3 regions of the Citrobacter sp. GW821-FHT02E08 genome follow, and region 1 is predicted to be linked to each of the others. Evidence: riboswitches for the same ligand, from Rfam matches in the RefSeq annotation. Region 1 holds a riboswitch; each other region holds the start of a gene.
What was found. A riboswitch is a leader RNA that binds a small molecule or an ion and turns the genes downstream of it on or off. The one in region 1 is predicted to bind thiamine pyrophosphate.
Positions count from the first base shown of each region.

Region 2: it holds a riboswitch for thiamine pyrophosphate, as region 1 does, so the genes downstream of both, thiM (hydroxyethylthiazole kinase) here and thiC (phosphomethylpyrimidine synthase ThiC) in region 1, are expected to answer to the same signal.
Region 3: it holds a riboswitch for thiamine pyrophosphate, as region 1 does, so the genes downstream of both, thiB (thiamine ABC transporter substrate binding subunit) here and thiC (phosphomethylpyrimidine synthase ThiC) in region 1, are expected to answer to the same signal.

Region 1 covers NZ_JBWKVL010000023.1:24,659-26,927, forward strand. The annotation lists gene thiC (phosphomethylpyrimidine synthase ThiC) at 1-1,124, opposite strand, end outside; TPP riboswitch at 1,207-1,316, opposite strand; gene rsd (sigma D regulator) at 1,369-1,857, opposite strand; gene nudC (NAD(+) diphosphatase) at 1,955-2,269, shown strand, end outside.
Region 2 covers NZ_JBWKVL010000027.1:209-2,477, forward strand. The annotation lists gene AC07UY_RS21320 (hypothetical protein) at 1-552, opposite strand, end outside; TPP riboswitch at 1,241-1,338, shown strand; gene thiM (hydroxyethylthiazole kinase) at 1,372-2,160, shown strand; gene thiD (bifunctional hydroxymethylpyrimidine kinase/phosphomethylpyrimidine kinase) at 2,157-2,269, shown strand, end outside.
Region 3 covers NZ_JBWKVL010000005.1:145,529-147,797, forward strand. The annotation lists gene sgrR (HTH-type transcriptional regulator SgrR) at 1-1,183, shown strand, start outside; TPP riboswitch at 1,219-1,319, shown strand; gene thiB (thiamine ABC transporter substrate binding subunit) at 1,351-2,269, shown strand, end outside.

The sequences.
Region 1 (2,269 bases):
TGCTCGTAGAGGAAGTTTTCCTGATGATGGGACAGGCACCATTTCGCCATAATTGAACCGCCGCGCGAGACAATCCCCGTCAGGCGTTTGGCTGTCATCGGCACATAGCGCAACAGGACGCCTGCATGGATGGTGAAGTAGTCGACACCTTGTTCGGCCTGCTCCAGCAGCGTATCGCGGAAGGCTTCCCAGGTCAGATCTTCGGCGATCCCATTGACCTTCTCCAGCGCTTGGTAGATCGGCACTGTACCGATCGGCACCGGGCTGTTACGCAGGATCCACTCGCGGGTTTCGTGGATATAGCGGCCTGTTGAAAGGTCCATCACCGTATCTGCTCCCCAGCGTGTGGACCAGACCAGTTTTTCGACCTCTTCTTCGATGGAAGAGGTCACCGCAGAATTGCCGATATTGGCGTTTACTTTGACCAGGAAGTTGCGGCCGATAATCATCGGCTCAGATTCCGGATGGTTAATGTTCGCAGGAATAATCGCGCGTCCGGCGGCCACTTCATCACGGACAAACTCCGGAGTGATGTTTTCCGGCAGGCGTGCGCCAAAGCCTTCGCCTGGATGCTGGTGGCGTAACACCTCACTGCGAATGCGCTCGCGCCCCATGTTTTCACGGATAGCGATGAACTCCATCTCCGGCGTGACGATACCCTGGCGCGCATAATGCAATTGCGTGACGCATTTTCCGGCTTTGGCACGTTTCGGCGTTAACAGGCCAGTGAAACGGAGTTCATCCAGACCGTCATCGGCCAGGCGCTCTTTGGTATAGGCTGAGCTGCGATCGGTCAGTGCTTCACTGTCAGCGCGGGCATCAATCCACGGTTGACGCAGTTTTGCCAGACCCTGTTCAACATTAATCGCGATATCAGGATCGCCATACGGGCCCGAGGTGTCATACACCGGAATGGCTTCGTTTTCTTCGTATTGTGGATGGTCTTTTGTGCCGCCGGTTAACGTCGGACTAAGCTGGATTTCGCGCATTGGGATGCGGATATCCGCCTGCGAGCCGGTGATATAGATCCGTCTGGAGTTAGGAAAGGCAGTACCTTCTAGCGTATTGATGAAGTGTTGTGCTTGTTCGCGTTGCTGGCGACGGGTTAATTTTGTTGCAGACATAGCTCATTCCAAAAAAGTAAGGACGTGGCTTGTCAGACGACGGATGAAGCAAGAGAGACGATCGCCGCAATGGCGATGCAATAGCAGATTGACTCTTGTTCCCTTCGCAGGTTTTAACCTGATCAGGTTCCGCGGATCCCGAATTAACGGTCTCAGCCCGTGTTTTCACACTGGGCACTCCGACAAGAAATAACCCCCGGTAAAGGGGGCGACAAAGGTAAGTTACGCGTTAATAGCGTCGAACTCAAGCAGGACGTTTTGCCCTGGCACTGTCGTGCATCGCGTCAAAGACCAGCATGATCAGCTTGTCTTCAAGGATAAATCGGGATTCCAGCGCTTCGCCGATATCTGATAAAACCTTTTGAAATTCAAGATAGTTATCATGATCGATGGCCATTTCCAGGCTGGAGTCGTAGTAATCCATAATGCGTTGCGTATTGGCTTCCAGCAACGGCCAAATTTTCGTTGCGTTTAAAAGCTGCCCGTTACCTTCCAATTTATGGAGAATACGTTCATAAATACTGAAGTGTCCGGCGGAAAGGTAATCGACCAGACTTTGACAAAAATCATCCAGCGCTTTTTCGTTTAAGCGCATGTACGATTCTTTGCCAGGCTTAATGCCAACCAAATTGTAGTAAGCCACGAGCAGATGCTTACGTACATGTAGCCAGCGATCAACCAGTTTATTACTTCCTCTGACGTGCTCTGTCAGGTTATCCAGCTGGTTTAACATGATTGACTCCGCAAGTTTAGATTCAAAAAACTGCTCACTCAAAAATGTAAAAATAATGTAAACAACATGCCTGTGAAGCAAAGGTAGCGCAAGAGATATGGATCGTATAATTGAAAAATTAGACAGCGGCTGGTGGATTGTCAGCCATGAGCAAAAAATATGGCTACCTCGCGGAGAACTGCCGCATGGCGAAGCGGCAACGTTCGATCTTGTTGGGCAGCGCGCTCTCCAGATTGGGGAGTGGGAAAGCGAACCCGTCTGGTTGGTACAGCAGCATCGCCGCCATGATATGGGATCCGTACGGCAGGTTATCGATCAGGATGTCGGTCTGTTTCAACTGGCGGGGCGCGGCGTGCAACTGGCGGAGTTTTACCGTTCACATAAATTCTGTGGCTACTGCGGGCACACAATG
Region 2 (2,269 bases), on a different contig from region 1:
CACCGTGGTGGTGACTCCATCGCGCCCATCTTTGCCATCTTTTGGTTTAGGGGCGTCTTCAAGGGCTTTAATGCGGTTGTCTTCGTGGATATTTTGATTCAATAACGCATGATTCACTTGCTGCTGGTCGGCTTTGTTAGTGGTGATTTGCGTTTGCAAATTCTTATCCCCACTTAAACGGTTCGCCGCTTCACTATCAACAGTGCTCTGATCCGCTTTGGTGTTGAATAAAATACCAATTTGATGATTATTCGAGGCAATTTGGCCAGTATGTAAATCGGCTTGCGTTTGAACATCATCCACTTTTTTGTTTACGACAATGACTGCATCTTTCGTGCTATTTAAATCAGCATCAACAGACGTAATGCGATTGGTATTATTTTGAATCTGATCCAGGTCGTATGTTTTAACAGACTCATCAACCCCTTTAACAGCGATAAAGGTATTTGTACCATCTATCGTACCGATATAACCAACGCTGGCAGCATGAGCAGAAGAAATGGCGATGGCGCTAAAAACAACGACAGAAACTGCAGATTTAACAAATTTCATTTAAACATTTCCACAAGAAATTAACATAAGTGTTATTACTGTTATTTTTAAGCGTTGAGACGGCCTTTGTCTCTTCCAGACAATATCTTACCGAGTGGTGACTAATTTCCTTTTTTAGTAACGCGAATAAACTATCCAGCAACGTGATAGGTTAAACTTTGATGTAGATCACGCATGGCACGAATAGCTAAAGTTTTGGGGGGTGAAAATCTGCTGTTATCCAGATCAATAGAAGATTAGAGAATAAATGGAAGGGCTGTTGAATTATATTTAATCTAAGAATGAACTGTTTGTAACCTGGGTTATTATTTATTTCTGATACTTTATTTTGTTTTTTCTGGTTCACTATTTTGAATTTTATTGATGATACGTAGTGTTAATGTTTTAGATAGGATGGTTCTATTAGATGGTTTAAAGTAGAGTAAGTGATATTGATATGTGAAAAGTATACATAGCATTAATCATGGATAACATGCTCAATAACGTCATCTTTACGCTTTAACGAATGCCACAAGGTGTTTTTTGGATGAAATATTGACGGTAAAAATGGGCGTGATATGTACTGGCGTCATTTATCGTTTTCGCTTTCTTGCTGACCCTGAAACAGGGCTGGATATCAGCCTGCCAGCGAGGGCTTGCAATCGCCAACTGCTTTCCTTACTCTGTTAATAATCAAGCGATTTGTACTACTAACGACTCGGGGTGCCCTTCTTAAATGAAGGCTGAGAAATACCCGTACCACCTGATCTGGATAATGCCAGCGTAGGGAAGTCTGACACTGCTCGTGTCTCATCTTCTTCACGCGGGCAGGAGCTGAACATGCAGCCTGACCTGCACAGCCGCGCTCTGGCGGCTCGTACCTTGCACCAATTTCGAACACTTTCTCCTCTCACACACTGTATGACGAATGATGTCGTACAAACGTTTACAGCGAACACATTGCTGGCGTTAGGCGCTTCACCTGCCATGGTGATTGAACCTGAAGAGGCAGGCCAGTTTGCTGCCATCGCGAGTGCGCTTCTGATTAATGTCGGAACACTGACACAGGCACGCGCTGAAGCCATGCGCACGGCGGTGGAGCAGGCGCGCATATCCAATACCCCCTGGACGCTTGACCCTGTCGCCGTGGGCGGACTCGATTTCCGTCGTCGCTTCTGCCTGACGTTGTTGGCGCTGCAACCTGCCGCTATTCGCGGGAATGCGTCTGAAATTCTTGCGCTTGCCGGAATGTCTGCGGGCGGACGCGGAGTGGATACTACCGATACAGCCGCCTCGGCGTTACCTGCTGCGCTTGCCCTGGCGCGTCAGTGCGGATGTGTCGTGGTGGTGACGGGAGAGGTGGATTACGTGACCGATGGTCAACGCACCGTCTGTGTCACCGGTGGCTCACCATTGATGACGCGTGTCGTGGGTACGGGGTGTGCTTTATCCGCAGTGGTGGCGGCAAGTTGCGCGTTGCCGGGGAATACGCTGGACAATGTCGCCTCCGCCTGTAGCTGGATGAAGCAAGCGGGGCAAATAGCAACCGATCGCAGTCAGGGACCCGGCAGTTTTATTCCTGCTTTTCTTGATGCTCTCTATAACCTGAACGCGGAGGAATACGCATGAAACGGATAAATGCTTTAACCATTGCTGGCACGGACCCCAGCGGCGGTGCGGGAATTCAGGCCGATCTGAAAACATTCTCGGCCCTCGGTGCGTATGGTTGCTCCGTCAT
Region 3 (2,269 bases), on a different contig from region 1:
TGAGGAAAATGGGGAACTGGAAGCCGATATTGCCCATCACTGGCAGCAAATTTCTCCTTTGCAATGGCGATTCTTTCTGCGACCGGGGATTCACTTTCACCACGGGCGAGAGCTGGAAATGGAAGATGTGGTGGCGTCTCTCACGCGCATCAACGCCCTTCCGCTCTACTCGCACATCACGCAGATTGTCTCTCCGACAACCTGGACGCTGGATGTCCATCTCTCACAACCCGATCGCTGGCTTCCGTGGTTGTTAGGCCAGGTTCCGGCGATGATCCTGCCGCGAGAATGGGAAACCCTGAACAATTTCTCCAGCCATCCAATAGGTACTGGCCCTTATGCCGTGATGCGCAATACGCGTAATCAGCTGAAGATCCACGCCTTTGACGATTACTTTGGCTACCGGGCACTCATTGATGAAGTGAATGTTTGGGTGTTGCCGGACATTAGCGAAGAACCGACGTGCGGCCTGATGCTCGAAGGCACTGTAGAAAGTGAAAAGGCCATTGAGAGTCGTCTTGAGGAAGGTTGTTACTATTTACTCTTTGATGCACGAACCCATCGAGGTGCCAATCAGCACGTCAGAGAGTGGGTAAGCCACGTGCTTTCCCCTACCCATTTGCTTTACCACGCCGATGAGCAGTACCAGCGCCTGTGGTTCCCCGCCTATGGATTACTGCCCCGCTGGCACCATGCCCGGCCGGGGCGCGGTGAAAAACCTGCGGGTCTGGAAACCCTGACGCTGACGTACTATCGCGAACACATTGAACATCGGGTTATCGCCCAGATCATGAGCGCCCTGCTGGCAGAACACCAGGTTCACCTGAATATTCAGGAGATCGACTACGATCAGTGGCACGCAGGCGAGATCGAGAGCGACATCTGGCTCAACAGCGCCAACTTTACGTTGCCGCTCGACTTCTCACTGTTTGCTCACTTATGCGAAGTGCCTTTGCTACAAAACTGTATCCCGCGAGACTGGAAAGAAGATGCCGCGCAGTGGCACGCAGGCGAGATGAATCTGGCAGCCTGGTGCCAACAGTTGCTCGCCAGCAAAGCGATTGTGCCGCTTATTCACCACTGGCTGATCATTCAGGGACAGCGCAGTATGCGCGGCTTGCGGATGAACACGCTCGGCTGGTTCGACTTTAAATCGGCGTGGTTTGCCCCACCGGATCCTTAACCCTTTTGATCTCTTCACGTAATCATTACAATGTGCCGTTCTCAACGGGGTGCTGCGCCATGTGCGCGGGCTGAGAAAATACCCGTCGAACCTGATCCGGATAACGCCGGCGAAGGGATTTGAGGCTCATGCTCAAGTCCTTTGCCACTCTTTTACTGAGGTGCAAAGTGTTAAAAAAATGTCTTCCCTTACTGGTGCTGTGTGCTGCACCGGTCTTCGCTAAACCGATCCTGACCGTGTACACCTACGACTCTTTCGCTGCCGACTGGGGACCCGGTCCCACCATCAAGAAAGCTTTCGAAGCCGACTGCCAGTGCGAACTGAAAATGGTGGCGCTGGAAGATGGCGTTTCGTTGCTTAATCGCCTGCGCATGGAAGGGAAGAACAGCAAAGCGGATGTGGTGCTTGGGCTGGACAACAACCTGCTCGAGGCCGCCACGCAAACCAACCTGTTTGCGAAAAGCGGCATTGCACCTGATGCCGTCAACGTACCTGGCGGTTGGCAGAACGAGACCTTTGTCCCCTTCGATTACGGTTACTTCGCGTTTGTTTATGACAAAAACAAGCTGAAAAACCCGCCTAAAAGCCTGAAGGAGCTCGTCGAAAGCGACCAGAAATGGCGCGTGATTTATCAGGATCCGCGTACCAGCACGCCGGGTCTTGGACTGATGTTGTGGATGCAGAAAGTCTATGGCGATAAAGCCCCCGAAGCCTGGCAAAAACTGGCGGCCAAAACGGTCACCGTCACCAAAGGCTGGAGCGAAGCTTATGGCCTGTTCCTGAAAGGGGAAAGCGATCTGGTGCTGAGCTACACCACCTCTCCGGCGTATCACATTATCGAAGAGAAAAAAGACCATTACGCCGCGGCAAACTTCAGCGAAGGCCACTATCTGCAGGTAGAAGTCGCCGCCCGTACCGCCGCCAGCAAACAGCCAGAACTGGCAGAGAAATTCCTCAAATTTATGGTTTCTCCGGCATTCCAGAACGCCATCCCCACCGGCAACTGGATGTACCCTGTCACCAACGTCACTCTGCCCGCCGGGTTTGATCAGTTGACCAAACCGGCCACTACGCTGGAGTTCACTC